4 regions of the Sporosarcina sp. CAU 1771 genome follow, and region 4 is predicted to be linked to each of the others. Evidence: riboswitches for the same ligand, from Rfam matches in the RefSeq annotation. Region 4 holds a riboswitch; each other region holds the start of a gene.
The links. A riboswitch is a leader RNA that binds a small molecule or an ion and turns the genes downstream of it on or off. The one in region 4 is predicted to bind S-adenosylmethionine.

Region 1: it holds a riboswitch for S-adenosylmethionine, as region 4 does, so the genes downstream of both, ACXYMX_RS14840 (hypothetical protein) here and ACXYMX_RS07370 (methionine ABC transporter ATP-binding protein) in region 4, are expected to answer to the same signal.
Region 2: it holds a riboswitch for S-adenosylmethionine, as region 4 does, so the genes downstream of both, ACXYMX_RS15885 (methionine ABC transporter ATP-binding protein) here and ACXYMX_RS07370 (methionine ABC transporter ATP-binding protein) in region 4, are expected to answer to the same signal.
Region 3: it holds a riboswitch for S-adenosylmethionine, as region 4 does, so the genes downstream of both, metK (methionine adenosyltransferase) here and ACXYMX_RS07370 (methionine ABC transporter ATP-binding protein) in region 4, are expected to answer to the same signal.

What each region holds. Positions count from the first base shown of each region.
Region 1 is NZ_JBTLRN010000029.1:2,396-9,818, reverse strand. Features, by position in the region: gene ACXYMX_RS14860 (hypothetical protein) at 1-9, opposite strand, end outside; gene ACXYMX_RS14855 (hypothetical protein) at 835-1,323, opposite strand; gene ACXYMX_RS14850 (SDR family NAD(P)-dependent oxidoreductase) at 1,535-2,290, shown strand; gene ACXYMX_RS14845 (MarR family winged helix-turn-helix transcriptional regulator) at 2,318-2,740, shown strand; SAM riboswitch class I at 2,817-2,916, shown strand; gene ACXYMX_RS14840 (hypothetical protein) at 2,990-3,268, shown strand; gene ACXYMX_RS14835 (hypothetical protein) at 3,644-3,793, shown strand; gene ACXYMX_RS14830 (metallophosphoesterase) at 3,865-4,752, shown strand; gene ACXYMX_RS14825 (rhodanese-like domain-containing protein) at 4,781-5,137, shown strand; gene ACXYMX_RS14820 (acyl-CoA thioesterase) at 5,224-5,637, shown strand; gene rlmD (23S rRNA (uracil(1939)-C(5))-methyltransferase RlmD) at 5,843-7,246, shown strand.
Region 2 is NZ_JBTLRN010000035.1:6,219-13,641, reverse strand. Features, by position in the region: gene ACXYMX_RS15895 (MetQ/NlpA family ABC transporter substrate-binding protein) at 1-758, opposite strand, end outside; gene ACXYMX_RS15890 (methionine ABC transporter permease) at 803-1,465, opposite strand; gene ACXYMX_RS15885 (methionine ABC transporter ATP-binding protein) at 1,455-2,480, opposite strand; SAM riboswitch class I at 2,632-2,739, opposite strand; gene ACXYMX_RS15880 (MBL fold metallo-hydrolase) at 3,023-3,826, opposite strand; gene ACXYMX_RS15875 (hypothetical protein) at 4,502-4,786, opposite strand; gene ACXYMX_RS15870 (MMPL family transporter) at 5,454-5,651, opposite strand; gene ACXYMX_RS15865 (hypothetical protein) at 5,941-6,339, opposite strand; gene ACXYMX_RS15860 (sensor histidine kinase) at 6,415-7,423, opposite strand, start outside.
Region 3 is NZ_JBTLRN010000012.1:56,849-64,271, forward strand. Features, by position in the region: gene ACXYMX_RS09915 (gamma carbonic anhydrase) at 1-310, shown strand, start outside; gene ACXYMX_RS09920 (GNAT family N-acetyltransferase) at 783-1,322, opposite strand; gene metK (methionine adenosyltransferase) at 1,909-3,105, opposite strand; SAM riboswitch class I at 3,294-3,417, opposite strand; gene pckA (phosphoenolpyruvate carboxykinase (ATP)) at 3,592-5,178, shown strand; gene ACXYMX_RS09935 (hypothetical protein) at 5,256-5,702, opposite strand; gene ACXYMX_RS09940 (alpha/beta hydrolase family protein) at 5,699-6,484, opposite strand; gene ACXYMX_RS09945 (NUDIX domain-containing protein) at 6,462-6,944, opposite strand; gene ACXYMX_RS09950 (transposase) at 6,982-7,290, opposite strand; gene ACXYMX_RS09955 (putative motility protein) at 7,375-7,423, opposite strand, start outside.
Region 4 is NZ_JBTLRN010000007.1:17,045-24,467, reverse strand. Features, by position in the region: gene proB (glutamate 5-kinase) at 1-149, shown strand, start outside; gene ACXYMX_RS07395 (glutamate-5-semialdehyde dehydrogenase) at 169-1,434, shown strand; gene ACXYMX_RS07390 (hypothetical protein) at 1,619-2,152, shown strand; gene ACXYMX_RS07385 (ASCH domain-containing protein) at 2,336-2,683, shown strand; gene ACXYMX_RS07380 (hypothetical protein) at 2,692-3,135, shown strand; gene ACXYMX_RS07375 (aminotransferase class I/II-fold pyridoxal phosphate-dependent enzyme) at 3,293-4,456, opposite strand; SAM riboswitch class I at 4,640-4,745, shown strand; gene ACXYMX_RS07370 (methionine ABC transporter ATP-binding protein) at 4,871-5,884, shown strand; gene ACXYMX_RS07365 (methionine ABC transporter permease) at 5,874-6,545, shown strand; gene ACXYMX_RS07360 (MetQ/NlpA family ABC transporter substrate-binding protein) at 6,566-7,378, shown strand.

The DNA.
Region 1 (7,423 bases), on a different contig from region 4:
TTTTTTCAAGTCGAAGCACCACCCTTTTGGAAGTAGACGGCTAAAGAAGAAAGAAGTTACGTGCTGGAAATGTACGATCAATTAAGAACGTTTTTGTTATTATAACAAAGGAAACTGTGGGGCGATGGATTTGTTCTCGTATCGTTGTGTATTGCTCCCGTATCGCCTTGATTTATTCCCGCAACGACGAGTTTATTCTCGTAACGCACAGGTTTGCTCCCGCAACGGGGATTCGGCTAGGTTTGTTCCCGTATCGTTGAGTGTTGCTCCCGTATCGCGTTGGTTTATTCCCGCAACGACGAGTTTACTCTCGTAACGCGCTGGTTTGCTCCCGCAACGGGGATTGGGCTAGGTTTATTCTCGTATCGTTGAGTGTTGCTCCCGTATCGCGTTGGTTTATTCCCGCAACGACGAGTTTATTCTCGTAACGCGCTGGTTTGCTCCCGCAACGGGGATTGGGCTAGATTTGTTCTCGTATCGTTGTGTATTGCTCCCATATACCTTGGCTTATTCCCGCAACGACGGGTTTATTCTCGTAACGCACAGGTTTGCTCCCGCAACAGGGATTGGGCTAGATTTGTTCTCGTATCGTTGTGTGTTGCTCCCATATACCTTGGCTTATTCCCGCAACGACGGGTTTATTCTCGTAACGCACAGGTTTGCTCCCGCAACGGGGATTGGGCTATATTTGTTCTCGTATCGTTGTGTGTTGCTCCCGTATCGCCTTGGTTTATTCCCGCAACGACGGATTTATTCCCGTAACGCACTGGTTTGCTCCCGCAACGCGAATTAAAATAAAACATGGAACCGGCAAGGGGTTCCATGTTTAGTCACTTAACACATTACAATTATTTGAGAGGGGGTCGTTTGTGCCGGGATACTTCGAGTCGTTGCGCCGTAAACAACGGTCAAATAACGGTTTGCAGGATTTCGATTAAAGGATTGACCGTTTTCCAATACAATTTGTGTTTCCGCAGAGATGTTTAGGCGTAAGCTACCATCACTACTCAGCAATTGATTGTTAAAATAGTCTACCTTTACGTTTTGCATAGGAGAACTAATCGCCATCACAACGGCTTGGTATTGTGGCGGATAAATCATTGGGACCGGAACATCCGCGTCGTAAAATCCAATTACAGGATCACCTACAAAAATCATCTCGTGATCTACAAAATAGGTATTCGGCCCAACTACGAAATTTACAATGCTGTCAACCCCGTTATTCACTTCAAACAATTTATAACATCCACCATTTTCATCGCTTGGAGTAACCCAGAAATCACTTATGCTTGTTACGGTGCCGCTAAAAGATTGAAAATTCATAGAGTATCTTCCTCCTTTTGAAAAAAATGAATTCATTAAAGATAGAATATGCATCGAAAAAGCATCTTGCTAACTGACTGCTTTCATTAATTAATAAAAGCGTAGCATACCTCAAATGAATATAGAGTAAAAGCAAAACTGAATACTTTCCTTTTATATAGTTTAGAGGTAAACTATATATAGGTTATTAATTCAAAAGGAGATGACAGTAATGAGTAGGTTACAAGACAAAGTAGTAATTATTACAGGCGGTGCAGGTGGAATTGGGAGTGGAATGGCGAAGGCAATGGTGAAAGAAGGAGCCATTGTTGCAATTGTAGACGTAAACGAAGAAACTGGATTGGCGATGGAGAAAGAATTACAAGAAATCTCTCCTAAATCGATGTTCATCCAAGCAAACTTAATGGATCACCAAAATTTAGGCAAGGTTATTACAAAAGTTGTTGATAAGTACGGAAAACTAGATGTGCTTGTAAACAACGCTCATGCGTCGAAGCAATTGACGATTGAGGAGACAACGCAGGCTGATTTAGATCTTTCATTTGGTACTGGGTTTTATCCAACGTTTTATTTAATGCAGGCGGCACTTCCTTACTTAAAAGAATCTAAAGGGAACGTTATTAACTTCGCGTCCGGAGCAGGAATAAATGGGGACCAAACACAAGGCGCATACGCAGCGGCGAAAGAAGCGATTCGTGGTATTTCAAGAGTTGCAGCGAATGAGTGGGGTAAGTTCGGCATTAATGTAAACTTAATTAGTCCGATTGCCAACACTCCGGGTGTTCAAGCATGGGCGAAAGCGCAACCAGAATATTATGAGCAAGTTAAAAACAAAATTCCACTTGGTCGTTTCGGTGATGTTGAAGAAGATATCGGTCGAGTTGCTGTATTTTTAGCTTCTGAAGATTCTAAGTACATTACTGGTCAAACGATTATGGTTGACGGTGGATCGACAATGCTTCGCTAATCAACAAATTTCACCGGGGGGATTCTATTGGAGAGAAAAGATTTATTTAAATTAATTCGAGCAATCGAACAGATGAATAATGAAAATATAAAGCAATTCACGAAACGATTTCAACATCCTCTAGGCATCTCTCCGATTTTGGTGTTAAGCGATTTACGTACGAAGGGGCCTCAAAGACAAGCAGAGTTAGCGGAATCCCATGGGTATACAAGAGGCGCGATGACTAGCATTGCGGATCGACTTGTTAAACTAGGATTTGTGGAACGGTTGTATGATGAAGCGGATCGCCGAACGGTTCAACTTTCAATAACACGCGCTGGCGAAGAAGCGTTAAAAGAAGCGCAAGCGATTGGCGATGAAGTGTTTGTGCACCTATTTAAAAATTTGAGTGAAGACGAAATTGCTCAGTATTTGAAAATTCAAGAGAAAATCGTTCATAGCTTAAATTAAGAAATCGTCCTTCGGCTTCATTTGACAGAATGGTTCTTGAGTGATAAATTGTTTAGTAACTGAACTGAATACTCTTTTCTTATTAAGAGAGATGGAGGGAATTGGCCCTACGAAGTCTCAGCAACCTGCCAGCCGGTAAGGTGCTACGTCCAACAGGGAAACCTGAACGATGAGGAGAATTTTTTTTGAAACTCTTCTCTCTTATGGGAGGAGTTTTTTGTTTGGAAAAAATTTCAGGAGGGTTTTTATATGACAAAATTACAAGAGCTTTACACAGAACAAAAGGAATTGAAAGAACGGAAAGCAACGAGCACAGCAGGAGCGATGCAGAGACATCAGCAGTTAGCGAATGTACAGCGAGAAATCGATTATTATGAACAAGGGGATTCAATTTCGAAAGCATATATCCAAGAAAAAGTGGATGAAATCAGTACCATACAAAAAGAAATCGACTTATTAACAGGGACCTTAACTGAGAAAAAACGAATTCTTAATGAAGTTGTTTTTGGAGGGCATATTTCCCTTTAATAAATTCCATAAAAGGGATAGTAAAAGTAATGAATATCAGATGTGCTAATTCTCTCTTGCTGAGCGATTAAGCTGATTCTGTTTCTTCATTGGCACCGATAGTACATTGTGTAAGTTCAAGTTCGGGATTGTGACCTAACTTATTGACTGCACTTCGTTGAATCGGTGTTTTTGCGTTTAAGTGAATAAATTTATTAATTATTATAAAAAGGGAACATTTGTAATGTATCCATCGTATGGTTACTGAGTGATGATAAATCAAAGTGTACGAATCGCTTTTCTGTTTCTAATCGTACCCCAAAAAATAAGTTTGGCCACTACTGTAATTCCTGCAATAGAATAGAATCGTTTAAGAGTGTTGAAGGTGGATAGTATATGGGAAGAATTATACTTGCGGTTATACTAACAGTGTTGGGTGGTATTTTTGCGAGCTTCTTGGAACCACCAGTATTTGCAAATAGCATTCCACTTGCCATTATGGGAGGGTTTATTTTAGCAGAGATTCAGCGAAACAAAGATAAGTAGAAATAGCTTATTGGAATGTCGATGATTCGAATTTACGGAGCACGGATTTCTTGTGAGCAGGTTGATGTCTAATGGACGATAAATTTGTTAACAAAGATTGGATTGGTTATATGTTCAAGAGAAAGATTATTTATATCGCTGTTGGATTTACAGTGTTCCTCTATTTTATTTACGTTCAAAATAATTCGATCGTGACGAGTCATACGGTCATACGTTCAGAAAAACTTCCTGCTAATTTTGACCAATACAAAATTGTTCATCTTTCCGATTTGCATAACAAAAGTTTCGGAAAAGGTCAGCAAGTACTGGTACGAAAAGTGAACAAGCTGCAACCGGATATCATCGTCTTTACTGGAGATTTAATTGATTCGAAACGATCTGGGGATGAAGCGAGTCTTCTTTTAATGAAAAAATTGACTGCTACTGCGCCTGTCTATTATGTTCCGGGAAACAATGAATGGTGGTCTGGATCGTATGGTTCTCTGGAGAAAAAATTAGAGCAACTCGGGGTACAGGTTTTGAGGAATTCATCGATAGCTCTAGAAAAAGAAGGGGATAAGGTATATATTGTAGGTATTGACGACCCCACTTATGGGGATAAAGATATGTCGGAACTCGAGATCATAGAGGAAGAAATCAGGTCCGCATCAGAAGGACTTGGAGAAGACGATTTCACTTTATTGCTTTCACATCGCCCTGAAATGCTTCCACTCTATGCAGCGTCTAATTTCGATGTTGTTTTTTCCGGACATGCGCACGGTGGACAGGTTCGACTACCATTTGTAGGAGGTCTAGTCGCACCGAACCAAGGACTATTCCCAAAGTATACTGAGGGGAAGCACGAGATGGACAATACAGTGATGATGATTAGTAGGGGACTCGGGAACAGTATTATTCCAGTACGATTATTCAATCGTCCCGAGATTGTAAGTGTTACGCTCGAACAAGGCGATCATTAAGGTACTACGAATTAAGGAGGAAAAACAGATGTCCGTTCAAACGATTACACCAGAACAATTATATGAAAAATTGAATCGAGAGGAAAAAGTTGTCTTAGTGGATGTGCGTTCTGAAGAAAAGTACGACCAATTCCATATTCAACACGCAAATCTAACAGATATGAATATTTCTAAACAGAAGGTCTTTGAGTTGGAAATAAATCCACAGCAAACTATCTCTGAAATTCCTGTAGATAAAGAAGTAATTATTACATGTACGACGGGGAACTCCGCAACAAAATGTGCGGGTATTCTAAAAGATAGAGCGTATGATGTGGTTGTATTAGAAGGCGGTATCACTGCGTGGAAAGAGTTTTTAATTAAACAATCAGAAGAATCATCTTAAGAAAAAAATAAACCAATTGCTTGACCACTAGTTTATTGTTAAAATGAAATGCAGAAGTGAATTTTCTGACAAATCGACGTGGGGGGTTGTTTAATATTAGTACACTAACAAATAAGATGACATTAACTGTTGCTGAAAATGACATTGACGTTTTTGGTCATATGAACTACATACGATATATTAATCATTTAGAAACAGCGCGTGCTAATTGGTTTGCTGATGCTGGCATGTCATTTGAGAAGATGGTTGAACTGAATACTGGAATCGTTCTATTGAAATTTAATATGCATTATATCGGAGAAGCGATACTCGGAGATGAATTAACAATCGAAACAATTCCAGTTAAATTAGGAACGAAAAGTTTAACGCTAACACAAAAGATTTTCAAAACAGGCGGCGTTCAATTGACAGAAGCAGAATTTACGTTTGTCATGTTCGATACGAAAGCACGTAAATCGATACCTATTGTAGAAGAGTTTAGACGTCAATTCGCAAAGTGAAAAGATAACCAATAAAAAGACATAATCACCTCACCTTACAATTGCTTTGGCAAATAATAAAGGTGATGTGTTTTTTTTATGTGTCAAAAGTTTATAAAAGTAGCTGCAATCATCGACAATATGAGGATTAGAAGTATAATAGAAGTCGGGGTTTACGAGTGTAAAAACCAAAGTTGAAATAAAAATATCTACTAAATATTAATAGATGGGGGAACCTTCCTTGACTACGATAAAAGAAGAAACACTAATTGCAGAAATTGATCATGTTGACGATAAAGGTACTGGCCAAGCTGTTTTATGGCGTGAAAGTACCGGTAGTAATCCTAAAAAACTTAGGTTAATTATTCCACATACGATTCCAGGAGAAACGGTCCAAGTGGTCGTCGATCATCCGATAAAAAGAAAAAAGAGAGCAATGCCAGATTTAATTTTGGAGAAAAGTCCGGAACGAATCGATCCACCATGCCCACATTTCGAAATTTGTGGCGGCTGCGCTTGGCAACATTGGAGTTACGAAGGACAACTGAAGCAGAAGACGATGCATGTGAAAGAAGCCATTGAAAGCGTCGGTATGGATCCAAGCTTGGTACAAGATACAATTGGAATGGACAGTCCTTGGCATTACCGCAATAAGATGGAATTCACATTCTCGCCTGAAGGAGAACTTGGCTTGCATGAGCAAGGAAATTTCCGTAAAATCATTCCTCTTGAAACATGTCTCATTGCTGGACAGAATATTGTCGATGCAATGTTAGAGGTAGGTAACTGGGTAAAAGAGTTCGGTCTTAAAGGGTATACGAAAGACATTCATGAAGGACTTCTTCGGAACTTAATGGTAAGAGAGTCCTTTGCTACGGGAGAAATTATGCTCGCATTGTTCGCTACGGAAGCTCCTGAAGGGGAATTAAAAGCGGCAAGTGAAAACTTGATAGAGCGAATCTCGAACAAGTTTCCGAATGTGAAAAGTCTTTTATGGCTGGTAAATACAGATTGGGCAGATCGCGTCCAGTCTGAGGAAACACATGTCCTTGCGGGTCGCGATTTTATTTATGATGAAATGGCGGGCTATCGTTACCGTTTGTGGTTTGATACATTTTTCCAAACGAATCCATTACAGGCTGAAAAACTTGTAGAACTTGCACTTGAAATGGGTAAACCTAAAGAAGACGAGAAAATGATTGACCTGTTTTGTGGTGTTGGAACCTTTTCATTGCCATTCGCAGCACGTGTTAAGGAACTCGCTGGAATCGAAATCGTAGAAACATCCATTGAATCTGCAAAACGCAATGCTCTGGATAACGATTTGCATAATACAACGTTTCTTGCAAAAGATGCGCGTATAGGACTTGCTGAAATCCATAAAGATTTTGGATTTGCAGATATTCTATTAATAGACCCACCACGCTGCGGAGCTGGAGGAAAAGTGATGCGTAGAATTGGTCGCTCTCAGCCGAAACGAATCGTGTATGTATCATGTAAACCGGATACGTTTGCCAAAGATATTGCGGAGTTGGAGCAGTTTGGTTATTCGCTTCAAAAAGTTCAACCCGTTGACCTTTTCCCTCAAACGGTTCACGTGGAATGTGTAGCTTTGTTGGAATTGAAATAGATTGGATTCAGTAGAATAAAAACTTATTAAGAGTTGTATTTACTAAATAGAAGATTGTAATCTGTTCCCTCGGACGAATCGTTCGGGGGATTTTTGGATTTACGAGGATTTTACTGGTACGAAATGTGTAGAAATTGTCCGTTCTTTATTGTTTTCTGAATGGCGGTATGCTAAAAA
Region 2 (7,423 bases), on a different contig from region 4:
TCTTCTTGATACAATTCAACGATTCGTTTGAATGTTTCATTGTCTTTTTCCTTCGCACTTGCCGCAATTAAATTCACATATGGGTGAATGGTTTCATCGTCTCCGGTTTCTCTAAAGATTGGATCTTCACCAGGTGAGAATCCTGCTTGCCCTGCAATTCCGTTGTTAATAATTGCTGCCGTCACATCAGGAAGTACGCGTGGTGTTTGTTGTGCTACCATCGGAATGATATCTAGGTTTAATGGGTTTGCCGTAATTTTACTTGGGTCTCCGAATAATCCAAAGTCGTCAGATAGCGTAATTAGTTCAGCACTTTCAAGTAAACGTAACGCACGCGCTTGGTTGGAAGGGTCATCTGGAATCGCAATTTTATCGCCTTCTTTTATTTCATTAATGTCGGTAATTTTTTCAGAATAAACGCCGAGTGGAGCAAATACAGTCGAACCAAGTGGAACAAGCTCGTTGCCACTCTCTTTTACGTACTGAGATAAGAATGAAAAGTGTTGGAAAGCGTTTAAGTCAACATCCCCTTGTGCAAGCGCATTGTTAGGTAATGTGTAATCTGCAAATTCGATAAGCTCGATTTCAATGCCTTCTTTAGCTGCTTTTTCTTTCAGAATTGGCCACTGTGCACCGTCAGATCCATTGACACCTATTTTCACTTTAATTACCTCGGTGTCTCCACTAGCTTTTCCTCCACAAGCAGTTAATAAAGCCGCCGTTACAATCGTTAAACACAATATCAATAATTTTCTCATTTTCATTTCTCCCTTATCAGTCATTTTTTTGTTTGTTTATTAAATTAACGACGCATAACCTTTTTAGATAGTGTATTGCCAATCCACTGTGCAATTTGCACCATAACAATCAGGATGACAACTGTGACGAGCATGACGCTTCCATCGAATCGTTGATAACCATACGTCATTGCAATATGTCCAAGGCCGCCCCCACCAACTGTTCCTGCAACTGCCGAGAAGTCGATCAAACTTACCGATACAAACGTCAATCCTAAAATTAATGGCCCTAAAGCTTCGGGTATTAAAACAGTGAATATGATGCGTAACGGACTTGCACCCATTGCCTGCGCGGCTTCTATAACACCAGGATCGATGCTCACCAAGTTGTTCTCTACGACTCGAGCAATAACAAAGCTTGCTACAATCGTCATCGGAAAAATTGCTGCCGCCGTACCAATTGTTGTACCTACAACCAATCTCGTTAGTTGGGATACAGCAACTAGGAAAATTATGAATGGTATTGGGCGAATGATGTTTATAAATAAATTTAAAATCTGAGAAACACGCTTGTTTTCTAAAATGTGATTTTCTCTCGTTACGTATAGTAATAGACCTATTGCGATTCCAATGATTGAACCAAAAATAAGTGTAGCGATTACCATCGTAATTGTTTCGCCTGTGGCTTCTACAATCCGAGGCCAAAATGTGGACCAATCAACCTTCATCTTTAATGGCCTCCTTTATATCAACAATTGTTTCAAGTTCTGTTAATACGTTCTTTATCGCCTCCGGATCACCTTCAAATGAAACAAGCAGGTTCCCGAAGAAACGTTCTTGCAACTCACGAACCGAACCATATACGATATTAAAATCTACGCCGTGTTTCCGAGTCACTTGAGAAAGTACCGGGTCACTCGCTATTTCTCCTTTAAAAATAATTCGGTAAAGTCTTGTTCCGCCTTTCGATCGCCACTCGTTTAACAGTTTTTCAGATGGTAAGTCTTGCTGAATCGATTGGATAAACCGTTGTGTAGTAGAATGCTGTGGATTTGTAAAGGTTTCGAACACTGCACCCGATTCAATCACTTCTCCTTCTTCCATAACTGCAACGTTATCGCAAATCGATTGAATCACATGCATTTCATGGGTAATTAAAAGTATCGTTATTCCCAAATCTTTATTTACTTTCTTTAGTAACCTTAAAATATCAGCTGTTGTATCTGGATCGAGAGCCGAAGTTGCCTCATCACAGATTAGAACTTCTGGAGAAGTAGCAAGTGCTCGAGCAATCCCTACTCGTTGTTTTTGTCCACCGGATAATTGATCGGGATAATCTTTAGCTTTATCTGACAACCCGACGAATGCCAGTAGTTCTGTTACACGCTCTTGGATTTCTTTTTTGGGTAAACCGGCTAACTTTAAAGGATAAGCAATGTTTCCAGAAACGGTTCTAGAATTAAACAAGTTAAAGTTTTGAAAGATCATACCAATATTTTGTCGCTGCTTCCGCAAGTCCTTTGCAGACAGCGTACTCACGTCAATGTCTTTAATGTGTACCGTTCCAGCTGTCGGTCTTTCTAACATGTTTACTAGACGGAGTAACGTACTTTTACCTGCCCCACTAAATCCAATGATTCCGTAAATTTCACCTTCCTTTATTGATAATGAAACATCCTTTACTGCGTGTACCTCACGCTTTCCAAGGCTGAATGTCTTTGTGACATTTTTAAATTCAATCATTTCAAGTGACCTCCTCATGAAACACTCATTCTGCGCGAACAATGATTCAGCCATCAACTTTTCTTAAAAGAACGAAAAAGCCCTCTTTTTTTACTTATCAATACAAAGATAAGAAAAAAAGAGGGCTTCTATAAAGTAAGAAACCATCTCGTTCTCATCTTCCAAATGCCGAAGCATTTGTAGGAATTGGCACAGTGTTTTAAAAAAACCTGTTGCCGAGACGTCATAGGGCCTATCCCTCGATCTCTCTTGATAAGAAAGTGATGCTTTACTATTTAATTGTCGCAAGAATTAATATTTACTATAGTCAGAGTTTAGCAATAAGTCAACCCGCTTCTAGAAGTAAAATTATTCAGTCTATTTAAGGGCATACTAATTTGAAGAAGAAACCCTTTGTACAAGCATTTAAAGAGGCTGGGATAGAACTAGCCTTTTCGTCAAACCCTTGCTCTATTAATTTTTTCGAACTGAAACTCTACTTCTCACCGAGTCGAGAATTCCTTCTATTTTTTGAAACGAATCAATTAATCAAATGGCACCAATTACTTTCCATTCAATATCGAAGTAACAATGTGTCGTGTATCCCATTCTCCTTCTGACATTTCCATAATAGGGTATTTATCTGGAAATAGCTTATTGCATATTGATTCGATTGAATCCCCTTCCTTTTGCAAATTTAGCACATCCTGTTGCATAGTTAATAAATTATCTAACTTTCGTTCAAGCGCAAGGCGACCCTCTTTTACAAGTCCCCTATGGTTGCAAAATACATCTTCAAAGCCATACGTTAGTACTTTTTCTAATGATTGAATAATTGCCGGGATACTTTCCTCGGTTAAGATTACTTTTGTCTGTTCGTTGACAAATAAATCCCCCGTAAACAATTGACCTGTTTCCCGATTTAATAAAGCTTTGTGATCATAAGAATGACCAGGGGTATCAATAACATCCCATTGTGCATTTCTAGAGATAAACGTTTCTGGCATCTCCTGTGCTTGAAATGGTCTTCTTTTCCCCCAAAAAAGTTGACGGTACAAAGGATAATCTGCCTCTTGCGCACAATGTTCAATTGTTTTTCCACTTAAATATATCGGGACTTTCTTTGTTTTCTTGATGTAAGCCGCGCAGCCTGTATGATCTTCATGATAATGAGTTAGCATAACTTGATCAAAATCTGCCTCGTCAATGAATTGTTCAAAGTGTTCGCGTAATGACTCCGCCCCAGTATCAATTAGTACACCATCGACTACAAAACTATAAACATTTAATGCGACGCCATGGAATTTAATTTTCCCATTTAAATAAGAAACCCCATTCTTCTCTCCAGTACTTGACCTTGTTTCCATAAGCACAGATTTCATCCCCTTTGGTCAAATGAATTGAACCAGTTCTATTAGAATATTACCATACCATTATAGTCAGTTAATTGAAAATAGTCTGGTGGTAAGGAAATGCAAAAATGCAGCCAAATTAGCGTATGATAAGCAGCCATATTTACAGTAGAAAAAGAAAGAATCTGTTAAATAATAGTGTTGATAAAAGACTAATAAAGAAAAAAAGACCCATAAGGTCCATTTACGTTATTAACTATTCAACAATCTCACCTGAGCGGAGAACATCTAAAACGTTGACTTCCGTTCCAGACCCTAAGTGCCGAAAGATGAGGGTCAATCTTTCCCTAACACGTTCTGGAGGGCGGGCGGTGGACCAACCCGCTGTTGTTTCACTTGTTCCGCTTGATCCTCCCAGAGTCGCCGTCTTGTACTCCGATTAACTAGGTGTCCGCATAAAATACTTGTGACACAATCGCACCCAAAATCTGGAGTAGGGTTAAGCTCGTTAATCTGCGTTGCAGCCGGACGCGTTCTGGAGGGCAAGCGGTGGACCAACCCGCTGTTGTTTCACCTGTCTTGCTGATCCTCCCAGAGTCGCCGGCTTCCACTCCGATTAACTAGGTGTCCGCATAAAATACTTGTGACACATTCGCACCCATTAGTTGCAAATAAAAATAAACACAATAATTATTTTTTGTTTTTCAACTCTAAAAGTATAGGAGTTATATTTAATAAAATCGAAATAATCGTCAAAACCCATAAGGCCCTTTCCATACCAGGCACTACATCTAATAAAGCACCCCAATCATCCACCTTTACCCATTTGGACACCATACTGTATTGGGCAACAAGTGTTAGTGCTGTAAATGACAATCCCATTGCCATTGCCAATTGATAATCTTTGCCTGTCTCATACATATAAAGATTTATACAAGTTGCTATTATCGCGATAATTCCTAATATTAACCACATATTTATACCCCCATTCACACAGAAAATTCATATTAATTAAGACGGAGTGGGATGGTAAATGGTTCCGTAATTGCAACTAATTGGACCAGATTGTTGAATTGACACTTTATATTTAATACACTCCGTTGCTTGGAGTTTAGGCGTCGACTGCAACGGGAACAGCGCCCGCGGAAAGCGTGCGCCGGAACGGAAAGCAACAATTTATCTATGTTCGGTTGGACCGTTTGTCGAATAACTCAATGCACTAATACTGATACGTTCTTAATAACAGATAAGTTTCATTAATTCGAAACAAACAAATTTTCACTATCATTTTGTTATAGGGCCATTATCACTTATGTACCGTTGGAAATTCGTTTACAAATTGTAATGCAATTTCCTATCGGTATTTGCCATAATCATAGAAATACCCAAAAAAATAGGGACATCAATTCAAGTGTGAATTGCGTCCCTATTTACTATGCTTTTTAACGTTTTCTCCCCGTGTACCGATTAAGCTAGCCAACTAATTAATACGTAAATTAGAACTCCTGGCGAAGGAAAACCAGTAATGCATGCGCCATTTTCTGTAAAGAGGGAAGAATTCATGTGCATTTACGAAAAGTCGATTGCTTCATCTTTTTAGGCCAGAAACTCCATTTTCCTAACAGAATTAATATCGCAGGAATTAGAAGCGGCCGAACGAGGCGGATAATCCAATCACTCGGTCAACTACCGCATAGGCAATCGCCGCCCCTACTAACGGAATAAGTGTGAGTAAAGAGGATCTATAAATAATAAGTAGCAATACAAACAGTAATCCAATCGTCGTTAACAATAATACTACGTCGGCTTGGCTAAAGAGCTCGGTTGCATCAGAATCTATAGCGGCCGGACCCTTCCAATGTTTCCGCGAAACTCATTATCTCTTCATCTGTTAATTTATCCTCTTTATAAAGCACTGAAAGTAAAGGTAATCCACGTCTTGTGGAAAATATTGCTCTAGCTTACGATCTGCGATAACGGATTCCGCATCCGCTGGCAAACCACCGTCTTTATTTGCCTGAACAAATTCTTTTGCCACTGGAGCAAGTCCAGATAAAAGAATTGCACCTGCAATCCAAAGGCTTAGAGAAATAATCCATACTTTTTTTCTTGCAATTTGGCTTTACGCATTATCGTTTCCCGTCTTTTTCAACAAGAAACGTCACGATGACAAACAACGCAAAACTGACGAGTAAAACTGTACCTCCTACGATATAAAAGATAAGTGAAAATGTTTCATTCACACCAAATGGTTGAATAAACTGCAACCACATACCTGCAGTAAGTCCAATCGATCCAATGATTGCTGTCCACCCTTGAGCGGAAATCAACTTACTTGCACGAACTTTATACGTTTTGTAAAAAATCCCCCATGCGAAAACAGATAGCCAACCAACTAACAAAATATGAGCGTGAATTGGTCGAAGTGCGTAAGACCCCGAACCCGCCATATGTGAACCTAATACCGTTCCTATTAAACCAAATAGTGCTGCTACACGAATAAGTCGTAAACTCCATTTCTCTTGCATCTAAAATTCCTCCTATGTTTTTCATATTATACCCTTATCTTAATGTACCAACATGAACGGAAGGTGAACAGTACATTACAATTTTGGCAATTTGACCGTGAAAGTCGTTCCAATCTCTTTCTCACTAACAACTTCTATTGTACCTTTATGCAATTTTACAACTTGCTGAACGATAGATAATCCGAGTCCGGTTCCTCCTATTTCACCCGTTCTAGATTCGTCAGCCCTGTAAAAACGATCGAATATACGGCTTATTTCACCTTGGTGGATACCGATTCCGTTATCTTGAAATATAATCTCTACATCATTAGGCCGGTCAGTTAACTCGATATCAATGACCCCGCCGGCTTCCGTATACTTCAACGCGTTGGACAAAAGGTTTTCCCACACTTTTTCTAAAAACGCTGGATCACCAGTCAGCTCAGCATCATCTAAATCCATTGATAATGACATTTCCTTTTCTTCAAGCAACCATCTATATTTCCGAACGACTTCTTTTAATTGTTCGTCTAGCTGAAAGGTTTTTATTTCAAGCGGAGAAGAAAGTTGGTCAAGTGACGTTAAGAACAAGAGCTGTTTGGTTAAGGAAGATAGGCGCTCTGTTTCAGACTGAATCACTTTCGCATAACTTTTTCGGTCTTCATGTGACAATTCGCTATCTAGTAGCAGTTCCGAGTAACCTTTTATATTGAGCAAAGGAGATTGAAAATCATGAGAGACATCACTTATGAATTCTTTTCTTATGCGATCATTCTCACCCAACTTTTCCGTCATCTGTTGGAAACTCTTTGCAAGTTGTCCGATTTCATCTCTTCGATTAATGTCTAATATTCCCGTAAATCGCTCTTCCCCAACTTTTTTCGTTGCAGCAGTCAATTTCGTAATTGGCTCAACGACCTTTTTGGCAACAACAAGCATGGAAAGCAAACTAATAATGGCCATGACAAACACCATTCCACCGAGAATAACATGAACTTCTGTAAACAGCATTTTTATATCTGGTCTAAGAAAGAGTGCATAGGTTTTTCCTTCATAAGTAAACGGTACACCAACGGTATTTGCCACCTCATCTGAGAAAAAACCT
Region 3 (7,423 bases), on a different contig from region 4:
TTATCCACTCATTTTGGAAGATGAGGTTACAATCGGACACCAAGTTACTTTACATAGTTGTACAATTAAAAAAGGTGCACTTATTGGAATGGGTTCCATAATTTTAGACGGTGCTGAAATCGGTGAAGGGGCTTTCATCGGCGCCGGATCCTTAGTACCCCCAGGGAAGAAAATTCCTGCTGGAGTGCTTGCCCTTGGATCCCCCGTGAAAGTTGTACGCGAACTGAATGATGCTGATCGGGCAGAAATGACCCGCGTTGTGAATGGTTATGCCGAAAAAGGTCAGTATTATAAAAGTTTACAGAAATAAACTACTGGACATTCTTTAGCTAACCCGTTCGGTTTTGAATCGCTAAATTCTAATTAAAGACCAAAAATAGATAACGGTTTGAAACCGTTGATTTGCGTTGCAGCCCCAAAGTGCGGAAAGATAAAGTTCAATCTTTCCCTGACGCGTTCTGGAGGGTGGGCGGTGGACCAACCCGTTGTTGTTTCACCTGTCCCGCTGATTCTCCCAGAGTCGCCGTCTTACACTACAATCAACTAAGTTTCTGCTTCTTAATTATATCTAGAAAAAAGAACTTCCTAATGTAGTTAAAACACCTAGATTCAGGAATAGTTATAAAGTACCAGGTACTATTTATCGATTTTTCTTTGTTACAATTGAGGAATTAGAAAACGTCAAAAGGAGTCTAAAGCGGAAGCTCATCATATTTTTTCCCTCTTAATAGCTTAATTGAAATACAGCAAGTATTTAGTTATCGCGCGCGATAGTTGAACGCTCATTCAAAAAATACACTTGGATACTCAATTACACCAGAAACATTTTCAAGGGAACATTCCTCTAATTCAATAGCCATTAATGCTTCTTCAGGCACTTCAAAAGGTGCTTTAATTCGCCATTGAGATGACTTCCGAAAACCCAATTTCGGATAGTATTCTGGATGACCTAGTACAATAACTGACTTAAAACCAAGCTCTTTTGCCTTTTCTAATGCTTTTTGTATTAAAGATTTCCCTATTCCTTTATTTTGATAATCAGGCAAAACAGAAACAGGTGCAAGTGCCAATGACTCTGCTTTTTGATTGTCACCATTACCAATTAACACCTTAGATAAAAGAATATGCCCCAGTATTTCATTCTTATCTTTATTGACAGCCACTAAAGATAATTCAGGAATAAATACATCAGATTGCCTGATTTGTGAAACCAAATTATGCTCATCCTGATCACTTTGTTCTGCAGAAGCAAATGCAATTTCTACAACCTTTTCAGTTGATTCATAGTCATTTTTTTGTTCTTGTCTAATAATAAAACTCATATATCCAACTCCTAATTAAAAAAAAATGGCCCGTTTGTTGAATGAACACTTTATATTTAATACATTCCGTTACTTGAAGTGCAGGCGCCGACTCCAGCGGGAACAGCGCGAGCTGAAGACCCCACAGGAGCGTGGTCTACGCGACGAGGAGGCTGAAGCCGTGCCCGCGGAAAGCGTGCGCCGGAACGGAAAGCGACAGTTTAATGCTGGCCCAATTGCAGAACAACAACTTTTTAATATTCCAATATCCTCATAACTTTTTTACCCAATAACCTCTTAATTTAATGAGTAGACAAGCTATTCTATAAACCATTCTAAATAAATGAGTATTTGATGTTAAAATACTCATTTATTTTGGTCTTTATTTCAGTTTTTATTACTCAAAACCGAACGGCTTAATTCTTTGGCAGAAGATATTTACTTTTTCACAAACAATAAAATGACTAAACCTATCAGCACAATTGATCCAATAACTCCTGCAATAAGTAATAATAAAAGAAAACTCATTCTGATTCCTCCTCAACTAATTTTGTTAAAAAAATGCCGGCAGAAAGGCTCCCCCCTCTACCGGCATATATACCTTTACTTATTGTCGAGCAAGTTCTAGTAACTTAGCTGCTTTATCTGTTTGTTCCCACGGTAAATCTATATCTGTCCGTCCAAAGTGACCGTACGCTGCCGTTTGTTTGTAAATTGGACGACGTAGGTCGAGCATTTTAATAATACCAGCCGGACGTAGATCAAACAATTCACGTACAACCTCAACAAGCTTACCCTCTTCTACAGTGCCTGTCCCGAATGTATCTATGGAAATAGATACGGGCTGTGCAACACCAATTGCATAAGCTAATTGCACTTCACAGCGATCTGCTAATCCAGCAGCAACGATGTTTTTCGCAACATAGCGGGCGGCATATGAAGCAGAACGATCCACTTTTGTTGGATCTTTCCCAGAAAATGCACCGCCACCGTGACGAGCATATCCTCCGTACGTATCCACAATAATTTTCCGACCTGTTAGTCCAGCATCCCCTTGAGGACCACCAATAACAAATCGACCTGTTGGGTTAATAAAATATTTTGTATCTTCGTCGATTAATTCTTCAGGTATGACAGGACGAATTACATGTTCTTGTATACCCGCTTTTATTTCCTCTAAAGACACTTCTGGATGATGTTGTGTAGAAATAACAATGGTATCGATACGAACTGGATTGTTATGTTCATCATACTCTACAGTTACTTGGGTTTTGCCATCTGGGCGCAAATATGAGAGGATTTCCTCTTTGCGAACTTGTGCAAGCCTAAACGAAAGCTTATGAGCCATACTAATTGGAAGTGGCATTAGTTCAGGTGTTTCATTACACGCATAACCGAACATCAGCCCTTGATCGCCTGCTCCAATATCCTCAAGTTCGTCTTCTGACATAGATCCTTCACGTGCTTCTAGCGCTTGATCTACCCCTGCTGCGATATCTGCAGATTGTTCGTCAATTGCTGTAAGTACCGCTGAAGTTTCCCAATCAAAACCATACTTCGCACGTACATATCCAATTTCTTTTACAGTTTCCCTTACTACTTTTGGAATATCGACATACGTCGTTGTTGTGATTTCACCAGCAACGAGAACGAGTCCTGTTGTAATTGTTGTTTCACATGCAACACGTGCATTCGGGTCTTCCTCTAAAATTGCATCTAAAATCGCATCTGAAATTTGGTCACACATTTTATCAGGATGTCCTTCTGTGACTGACTCAGATGTAAATAACTTTCGATTCGACATTACAATTCCTCCTTATATCCTACGAGATTGATACGGTACTCATATGTCCCATGTAGAGCCTATCCGCTAAGGAATAAACTTCAAGCCACTTAGTGCTATACACGAGGATTAAGGGCTAAACAATAGAAAAAGCCCTTCACTCACGTCTTATACATGAGGAAAGGCATAGTTTGAAAAGGCACCTTTCACTCTTATCGTCCAAGGGTTTTCCCCTTGCATCAGGTTGGCACCATCACAAACATACAGAAAAGTTCTGTTTGCAGGTTGCCGGGTTTCATTGGGCCTGACCCCTCCACCAGCTCGGGATAAGAGTATCCGTTCAATTAACCATGATACAAAATACGATGCCAAATGTCAATTTAATTATCATTTTCAACTTGTGATTTCAATTAGTATAGATTATTATTCTAAATGTGTTATACTAATTGCATAATGTGATGACACCCAAATAATTTGGGACTATATGGCAAAGGACGGTACAAACTTATGATATCTACAGAGACTGGCGAACAACTTCAGGAACTTCTAGCAGGTTCGAATGTAAGTATACAACTTTCAGTTCCACAGCTAGTTGAAAAGGCTACTTCACGTGGAGAGGCGAAACTAACAGCAGATGGTGCAATTACAGCTCAAACTGGCAAATACACGGGTCGCTCACCTAAAGATAAGTATATCGTAGAAGAAGCTACTTCTAAAGATAAAATCGATTGGGGAAATGTAAACCGTCCGATTTCTTCAGAGGTTTTCGATTCATTATATAATAAAGTGATTACGTACTTAAAAAATAAAGAAGAATTGTTTGTATTTAAAGGTTTTGCAGGTGCTGACCCAGCATCGCGTCTATCTATTCAAGTAGTGAATGAATTTGCTTGGCATAACTTATTTGTCCATCAATTATTCATTCGTCCATCAAAAGAAGAGTTAACCAACCACGAAGCCGAATTCACCGTTGTTTCAGCACCTTCTTTTAAAGCTGACCCTTCAGTAGATGGAACGGAGTCCGAAACTTTTATTATTGTATCAATGGAAAAAAGAATTGTTCTCATTGGTGGAACTGAATATGCTGGAGAAATGAAAAAATCTATTTTCTCTATTATGAACTACTTACTTCCTGAAAAAGGAATTATGCCTATGCACTGTTCCGCAAACGTTGGTAATGACGGAGATGTAGCATTGTTCTTCGGTCTTTCTGGAACTGGAAAAACAACACTGTCCGCAGACGCAGACCGTAAACTTATTGGGGACGATGAACACGGTTGGTCTGATAATGGTGTGTTCAATATTGAAGGCGGATGCTACGCGAAATGTATTAATCTTTCTGCGGAAAAAGAACCTGAAATTTTTGGAGCAATTCAATTTGGTTCGGTACTTGAAAACGTTGTAGTTGATTCGGAAACGAGAATTCCTGACTATAACGATGGTTCACTTACTGAAAATACACGTGCAGCCTACCCGATTCAAGCAATCGAAAATATTGTCGATCCATCTGTTGCCGGACACCCAAAAACAATTGTTTTTCTTACGGCAGATGCCTTTGGAGTCTTACCTCCAATTTCGAAATTGACGAAAGAGCAGGCGATGTATCACTTCTTAAGTGGATTTACATCGAAGCTTGCAGGGACTGAGCGTGGAATTACTTCACCTGAAGCAACATTTTCAACTTGCTTCGGCTCTCCATTCTTACCACTTCACGCAACAGTTTATGCGGAAATGCTTGGTAAGAAAATTGATGAGCACGAGGCACAAGTCTACCTTGTAAATACAGGTTGGACAGGTGGCGTTTATGGTGTTGGTAAACGAATGAATTTAAACCACACGCGTGCAATGGTTCGAGCTGCACTTCAAGGTAAACTTATTGATATTGAAACAGAAACAACTAGGTTCTTTAATCTTCAAATCCCTACTGCAATTGAAGGCGTTCCTACAGAAGTATTGAACCCTCGAAATGCATGGGCTGATAAAGAGGATTTTGATAGGAAAGCTAAAGAATTAGCGACACTTTTCCGTGAAAACTTTAAAAAGTTCGGTACCGTTTCAGAAGATATTTCTTCTAAAGGCGGCCCGAAAGAATAGTATAGTGAAAAACCGGCATGCACAGGAATGTGTATGCCGGTTTTTTATGTTGATATAGTAACTTTGTAAAAATCACGTCATTCATAAACAGTAAATGCGGTATCTTCTTCAAAAAATGATTTTACTTTTTCAATTTCCTCATCGTTCTCAGGATAAAAGACGATTTCACCGCCATAATGTCCAACAGTAAGAATATTTACTCCTGATACGTCAAATAGAAAAATAGAAAACCATTTCAAACCGCCCCGTATATCATACGAGTCTGCTAACACCCAGTCTACAAGATCATCCGTAAGCTCGGAATGATAAACGATGGTTTCTTCAATGGTCCCGGTTTTAATCATTTTATCATCCAACTGTTCACGAATTTCCTTCTCAACTACCCAACAATGGATTTCCATCGTTGCGGCTTTCTTTGAAAACATCGACCATAGCGAATTCCAAAACGATGAGTCTTCGGGGAATCCGATTTGCTTTTCCTCAGTACTGATTGTTTTGGGTGCTATATACACATGCTTTCTCACTCGCCTTGCCCTCTCATCCACTTACAAAGATCACGGACGATTTGTACGTTCTTCACGGGTGGAATATGGTGATTGTATGTCGGAAAGTACCATGTGTCTACAAGTTCATCATGTTCACTCAATGCATGTTCCAATAGCTTTGCTTGGTTGAATGAAACATGTTCATCCAACATCCCGTGGATAATTAAAATAGGTGCTTCGATTTCATCTACCCGCAGTAAGGCCGTTCGATCAAGATAGGCATCTGGTTGGTTCGTTGGAGTACCGCCTATTACTCGGCGCATCATACGGCGCATATCCTTTCGCTCTTTGTATGTCAATATGACGTCCGATACGCCAGCCCATGTCACAACTGACGTTATATCGTCACGTAATATTGCTGTCCAAAGTGCCATAATACCGCCCCGTGAAAATGCGAATAAGTGAATGCGCGATGTTTTCAAGTGCTGCTTTAGTACGTCAACTGCATTCACAGCATCCATACGGTCAGCTCCACCGAATTCATCTCGCCCTTCACCTCCACGATTCCCACGGTAGTAAGGTGCAAAAACGATAAATCCATTTGACGCTAATTGTGCTATCCGTGCTGGACGGACCATTCCGACATGTTGGATACCGCCTCGCAAATAAAGGATCCCCTCATAATTACCAGCCTTTAACGGTTCAGCAAGCATTCCCTTCACTTTCAATCCATCTGACCAATAAGTTATTTCTTCCAGTCGAATTTGCGGATTTGGTGAGGGGTATAATTTTCTTGCTTCAATTAAGCCGTCTTTGTTCATACATATTCACCCACTCTCGAATCGCAGGCATTCCTTCGTCCTTCATGTAAAAACTTAAGTTTAAGCACGAGTTTAATTCAAGGTCTGTCATCCAGACTGCGCCCTCTGTTTCGTGAAGTTCAGGATGTTCTTCAATAGCGGCAACTTCAGCTGTAAATACAGCCTTGCAAAAGGGTTCTTCGCTTTCAACAACATATTCAGCAAACTTTGTTAGATTTGTTATCGTCACGCCCGTTTCTTCGATTACTTCCCGAATAGCTGCTTCTTCAATTGCTTCGCCTTCTTCTGCTTTGCCCCCAGGAAATTCAATTCCTCTTTTTCGGTTAAGTGTAAGGAGCCATTTATCATTGTGTTTCAACACTACTAAAACATGTCTCGCAGGCATATTAAATCGATTACGTCCAAATGTAAGTTCAACACGTGAACCTTTTTCATCATTGAATGATACGATAGCAATCACTTCCTTTCGTTCAGTGTAGCGAACGAAAACAAGGATTTCAACGGAAATATGGCAACTGTTCTATAAAACGTTTAGATTCTTCATTTGTAAATTCATGTATAAGTGCATAGATTTTTTGAATTCTAATTTCAATTTGATCACTGAATCCACCAAATTGTTTCGGCATTAATGGAAAGTGCGATCGAAGAAAGTTCTGAAATTCAAAGGAATCGACTTGATCAAATAGGCGTTTAAAAACCGGAACATATTCTTCCGTAACCACTACTTCATATTCCCAAGGAGCGTCGTCCGGATAATTATAGACTCTTTGATTAACTACGGATACGTACATTTTGTATTGTTTCATTGCAAACCCACCTTTTCTTACTAGTATGGTTCAATGAAATAAAAACATGCATCTTCATTTTCGAAGATGCATGTTTTCTCCAACCTATGCTTTCACATCAATTGAATTTCCTTTGCTTGGATGTGCAGCAACG
Region 4 (7,423 bases):
GGATGAATGGATTGATTGGAAAAGGCGAAGTAACCTATTCCTCTTTTGATTTACTTGACGTAATTGGAAAACGAAGTGAAGAACGTCGAAAACGTGCTAGTAAAACGCAAGTAGAAGTAATTCACCGAGATAAATGGGTAAGTATTTAACTAAAGGGAGGACCTATAAATGATGAATATAACTTCCACAAGTGAGGTTCAGTTAAAAGGAAAAAAAGCTAAACTTGTAAGCATGAAATTAGTATCTGTTACTACTGAAGAGAAGAATGAAGCACTTCTTTTAATAGCAAAACAGTTGTTAGAGGATAAAGATATAATCCTTAGTGAAAACAAGAAGGATCTTGTTGCTGGGAAGTCTAATGGCCTTACGGATGAAGTTCTTGATCGTATCATGCTAAATGAAAAGCGGATACAAGATATGTCAGATGCAATTAAGCTTTTGGTTGAATTGAAAGATCCAGTTGGTGAAATCGTTGAATCAATTACGAAAGAGAACGGATTACTAATTAATAAGAAGCGCGTTCCACTCGGGGTTATCGGCATGATTTATGAGGCACGTCCGAATGTAACAATAGATGCCGCGACTTTATCTCTTAAAACAGGTAATGCGGCGATTTTAAGAGGAAGTTCTTCAGCAGAATTCTCGAACAAGGTACTCATTCAGTCTATTCATTCTGCACTTGAAAAAAGTTCTATCCCCGTAGATGCTGTCCAGTTGATTGAAGACACAAGTCGAGAAACCGCGAAAGAATTATTTACATTAAAAGAGTATTTAGATGTTCTTATTCCGAGGGGTGGTAAGAAATTAATAGATACCGTTGTGAGAGAATCGACAGTTCCAGTGTTGGAAACTGGCGCAGGAAATTGCCACGTATTCATAGATGAATCTGCTGAAGCTGAGATGGCTACGAAAATAGTTATAAATGCCAAATTGCAGCGTCCATCTGTTTGTAATGCAATCGAGACCATTTTAATTCATGAAAAATGGTTTGCTGAACATGGGAAAGAACTTGTTTCAGTAGTCTTGAAAAATGGTGTAGAAGTATTTGGAGATGAAAAAGTTGCTGCAATCTCATCACAAGTAAAGGTAGCGACAGAAGACGACTGGGAAACTGAGTATTTGGGATTATCGGTTAGCGTTAAAACAGTTAAGAGTGTGGAAGAGGCAATCGAACACATTAATAAATATGGTACAAAGCACTCGGAGTCAATTGTCACCAATCATGAAAATAACGCAGCGCTCTTTTTACAGCAAGTAGACGCTGCTGCCGTATACCATAATGCGTCTACGCGATTCACAGACGGTTTTGAGTTTGGCTACGGAGCAGAAATTGGGATTAGTACGCAGAAGCTGCATGCGAGAGGTCCGATGGGCTTAGAAGCACTTACATCTAGTAAATTTGTAATTCAAGGCACAGGTCAAATTCGCGAATAATTCAATAATGCTATTCTATCAAGCCATCTCACCTATCCAGTGAGATGGCTTGTTTTGATTTGATAAGTTAAATCGAAAGTATAGTGGGTAGAATAGTTTTATAAACTTTACCTTAATTTAACCTTTATCAATTAAAATGAAAGCAACTATTATGCATTACTATTCAACGAATGGAGGAAGAAAGATGAGAAAACTTAAGTTTATATTCAGCTTAATGCTTATTTCTTTTGTACTTTCAGGTTGTATTACAATACCAACTGGCGATGGTGGAAAAATCAAAGTCTCAAAAGATGGAGTTGAAATTGAAGGAGAAGACGGAAAAAAAGGGAAAATAGATCTTGATACAAAAGATGGTGGCTCAACAATAACAACTGATGATGGTACTAAAATCCAGATGGGGTCTGATGTTGAAATTTCTACGAAAGTTTCTAGTGAGATTTTATTACCAGATGCTGACAAAGCAATTAGCTTTTTAGAATCCTCTGACGAAGAGAAGGATCAATACTCCATTACCTACAAGCTGGAGGATAGCATGAAGGACAACGTACAAATTTTTAAAGATTACTTAGCTGAAAATAATTATGAAGTTGAAGTTGTTGAGCCTTTTGATACTGCTGTATCTTTGCAAGCTAGAAAAGATAATGTCTTTCTTATGTATCAGTTTATGGGTGAAGATGGTGAATATTCATTGGCAGTAATCTATACCGTCAACAAATAAAGAATTATATTGTTGTCTGAGACTTTGTTGGCAGGTAGAGTCTTAGGCATTTTTTAAATCTGAACAAAATCATGAACACATAAAGTTCACTTATTACTATTGATATATATACACATTGTTCGCATTATCCCTTTCAAATCGTTATGATAGATGAATAAATACGTAATGAAAAGGGAGAACTTTATGAGTGAAAATGTAAATAACCTATATCCAGAAAAAACGTGTTCAGTTGAACGACTTGTAACAGTCAAAGCTGATGTTGCAAAAGTGTTGAGTGGAGAAAAAAGAGCGACTAGACGTAATGGAGTTTATGCTTATCCAGGTGAAATTATGGAATTAGATGGTGGAAAATATATAGTGGATGCACTTTATCGACAAAAACTCGGTGAAATGACAGATGAACACGCTAAACAAGAAGGCTTTAATAATATGGAGGAATATAAGGATTCAATCCTTGCACTACACCCAAAAATGCCTTGGTTGCCGACGATGAACGTATGGGTTCATGAATTCAGCCCGGTAGAGAAATGATGAACTGAATGTATTTTAAAATTTATGGCGTGATTGTCTTTCTACACGTCGTCAGTGCCGTTCTATCCATAGGTCCATTATTCCTGCTAATGCCAATCATCAAAAGATTACGTGGCGCTGAAGAAAAAATCGAAAGTGCATACTTGTCAATTATCGATGTTGTAATCCGTATTGTTATGCATGCAGGACACGTTCTAGTTGTTACAGGTGTTTTGCTATTACTCCTTGGTCCTTGGCCTTGGTATACATCATGGGTTGTAATGACGGTTGTTGTAATGGGTGTATCCGCATTTTTTTTATCAACGGGTTTTACTCGAGTTCTACGAAAGTTTCACCTGCCTGGAATGAGTAAAAATGATGCTTTGAATCTTTTAAATCGGACGTCTTGGATTTATATTGGACTGATGCTTGTGATGTTATGGTTAATGGTCGAAAAGCCGATGTTCTGGTGATGGATGGAATACATATGTCCAAAGGGCAAGAGGTTTATTTAACTTAAAATACAAGTTGCTTTTCAACTTATGATTTAACTGTAAAGTAAATAAGAGAAAAAACTGACGTGCCCTTTTACGGGACGTCAGTTTTTTTTGAATTTAATGAGGTTTAACTTTAAAATAGATTTAGTTTTTCAATACGTGCAACGGCTTCCCTTAATCGATCTTCGTCTTCCAAAAGGCCAACACGCACATAACCTTCGCCATGCTTACCAAAACCATGTCCCGGTGCAACGATGATATCGGCTTCCTCATATAAGAGGTCAGAGAAGGATTCACTCGTATGACCATCAGGAACCGACAACCAAGCAAAGAATGAGGCGCCCGGAGCAACTACATCCCAACCAATTCGTTTGCACTCCGAAATAAAGACGTTACGTCTAGCTTCATAAAGTGCGGCAAGTTCAACAACACAGTCCTGGCTCTCAGTTAAAGCGACAGCTGCTGCCCGTTGAATTGCTGGGAAAATATCTATAAATAGATGATCTTGCAAAAGACTGAGTGCTTCTATGATTTCTGCATTACCGACTGCGAATCCAACGCGCCATCCAGCCATATTATACGTTTTTGATAACGTATACATTTCAATACCTACATCTTTTGCCCCGTCTACTTGGAGGAAACTAACTGGTTTATCACCATCAAAACCAATGCCACCATAAGCAAAATCATGAAGAACCGCTATGTCGTTTTCTTTTGCAAACTGTACGGTATCTTCGAAAAATGGAACAGTAGCTGTTGCACTTGTAGGGTTGTTCGGGTAGTTCAAGTACATTAATTTTGCTTTTTCCCGTTGCTCAGCAGTTAACAGATTGAAGTCGGGTAAAAAGTTATTAGACTCAAGCAATGGCATTGTGTCATACGTAATATTTGCCAAACTTACCGCTGATAAATAGTCGGGGTACCCTGGATCCGGTAGTAATAAAAGTTCACCTTCATCCATAAGGGCTAGGGGAAGCTCTACTAGACCTGGTTTAGTTCCAAATAAGACAGCGACTTCTGTGTTAGGATCGATGTCAACATTGTATTCTCTTTTATAAAAATCGGCGGCGGCTTGTTTGAATTCCATAACGCCCCGGAACGGAGAGTACCCGTGCGTAGTTGGGTCATCGACAGCATCTTTAAGAGCTTCTACAATATGCGCCGGCGTGGGTTGGTCTGGATTTCCACGTCCTAAGTTAATAATGTCTCTTCCTTCAGCGAGTGCTTTTTCAACTTTATGAGTTAGTGAAGCAAAAAAGTGTGGTGGAAAACTTTTTAATCGTTTTGAAACTTTCATTGGAAAACCCCGTTTCTATGTAGTTGACTAGCTTACTCCAAATCTTATAGTTTTTGCAGGAAAATGTCTATAGAATAACAAAGCAACAGACTTTCATGAAATAAAAAATTGAAATTCGAAATATGTTGACAACTTACTGGTTGTATATTATACTATGTTTTATGCAACGATAACTTAATATGGAATTTATCAAGAGTGACTGAGGGATTAGGCCCTATGACGTCCGGCAACCCCATTTATATGGAAGGTGCCAATTCCTACAGAATAATTCTATTCTGAGAGATAATCTGAACCCATTCATTCAGTGCTTCTTTCATTATGAAAGAGGTATTTTTTATTTTCATTGTAGTATCTGTTCAAAACTTGAAGCGATCACTCCAATTTAGGATTGATTTTTAGAAAGAGGGGAATACCGTGATAGAAATAAAAGGCGTATCAAAAGTGTATCAGACAAAAGAAAGAGTTGTAAAAGGTGTCGATGACGTTTCCCTTACGATTAACAAAGGTGAGATTTTTGGTATCGTTGGTTATTCCGGCGCTGGAAAAAGTTCGTTAATTCGCTGTTTGAATTTATTGGAACGACCGACAAGTGGTACTATTTTAGTGGACGGTGTCGATTTAACAAAATTGGGCGGTAAACAACTGCGCCAAGCTCGTTTGAAAATCGGTATGATTTTTCAACATTTTTACTTAATAAGCCAAAAAACGGTTTATGAAAATATTGCATTCGCTTTAAGAGCAGCCAACACACCTGCCAATAAAATTAATGAGCGTGTAGAGGAACTACTTGAAATGGTTGGGCTTTCAGAAAAAAAGAATGTGTATCCTGCACAGTTGAGTGGGGGACAGAAGCAACGTGTTGGAATCGCACGGGCATTAGCCAATAATCCATCTGTATTGCTTTGTGATGAGGCTACATCTGCGTTAGATCCCAATACGACAATGTCCATCTTACGTTTACTTAAAAAAATCAATCGGGAATTAAAAATAACCATTGTTCTCATAACGCATGAAATGAATGTGGTGAAAGAAATTTGTGATCGCATGGCCATTATGCAAAGCGGAAAAGTGATTGAAGATGGATCGGTTTATAACATCTTTTCTGATCCGAAAACGGAGTTAACGAAGGAATTTATTAGCAGTGTTGTATCCTTCGATGTTCCTAAAGAAATTCTACATACTTGTACAGGGCGCATTATTAAAGTGATGTTTAAAGGTGATATCGCAGGTGAAGGTATTATTTCAGATACAGTTCAGAACTATAAAGTGCAAGGAAACTTTCTACATGGTTCAATTGAGTATATTCAAGAGAGACCTCTTGGAATCTTCTTAATGGAACTGCAAGGTGAAGAGGATGAGGTAGATAAAGCGATTGCTTATATGACTTCTAGAAAAGCGCAAGTGGAGGTGATTGGATATGGAAAATGAATTCGGACGTATTGTAGAATTACTACCTGAAATTACAAAGGCCTTTGGGGAAACAATATATATGATTGGGATTGCATTTGGAGTTGCTCTACTAATTGGATTGCCACTAGGACTCATATTATTTGTAACAGATAGAGGTTTATTTTTAGAGAATAGCGCCGTAAAGAATATATTAGGATTTGTCATTAATATTGTTCGATCGATTCCATTTATTATCTTACTTGTCGCGATTACACCACTAACTGTTTTGATAGTTGGGGATGCATACGGACCGACAGCGGCAAGTGTTTCATTATCCGCCGCGGCCATTCCATTTTTTGCCCGAATCACAGAAACTTCGATGAGGGAAATCGATAAAGGAGTTATTGAAGCTGCTATTGCAGTGGGTGCAACTCCGTGGATGATTATAAAAGATGTTTTGTTGCCAGAAGCAAGATCAAGTATCATTCAAGGCCTAACATTAACTGCAATTAGTTTAGTTGGGTATTCTGCGATGGCTGGCTTTGTTGGTGGAGGCGGAATTGGTGATTTAGCCATTCGATTCGGCTATTATCGTTACGATGATTTAATAATGATTGTAACGGTTGTCATACTAATTTTATTAGTTCAAGTGATTCAATTTTCAGGAGACCGTATTTCAAAATCAATAGATAAAAGTTAATTTAGGGAGAGAGAAAAAAGATGAAGAAGATTATTTCAACAGTATTATTAGTAGTACTTATAGGTGTACTTGCTGCATGTGGTGGAAAAGACAAAGCAGGAGACACGAAAGAACTAACATTTGGAGCAACACCAGGACCATATAGCGATATGCTATCAAAAGCAATTATTCCTGAATTGGAGAAAAAAGGATATAAAATAAAAGTACAAGAATTTAGCGATTATGTTCAACCAAATAATGCGTTAAACAGTGGATCGAATGATGCAAACCTTTTCCAACATATCGTTTATCTAGAGAACTTTTCTAAAGAAAACGATATGGAGTTATCTGATTTAATAAGTGTACCAACAGCTCCACTTGGAATTTATTCGAATAAGTATGAGTCACTTGATGATATCGAAGACGGTGCTAAAATTACAATTCCAAACGACCCAGTGAATGCAGCACGTACTTTACTAACATTACAAGAGCTTGGACTAATAGAGATTGACGGTTCAGTTGATCCGATTAAGTCTTCAGAAAAAGACGTTACAGTCAATCATAAAAACTTAGTGTTCCAACCAATTGAAGCGGGACAATTGCCACGCTCTGTTGAAAGTACAGATTTAGCAGCTGTTCCAGGAAACTTCGCAATTGCTGCAGATATGAATTTACTTGATGCGTTAGCTTTAGAAAATATGCCCGATCAATTCCGAAATGTTGTTGCGGTAAGAACTGAAGACAAAGATTCACAATTAGCAAAAGATATTATTGCGGTAGTTGAATCACCAGAATTTGAAAAAGTAATCGATGAGCAATTTGAAGGCTTTGGCAAACCAGGCTGGATGAAATAAGTTAGTTGTCATTTTATATTTTGCGTACGGTAGCCACTTAACTAA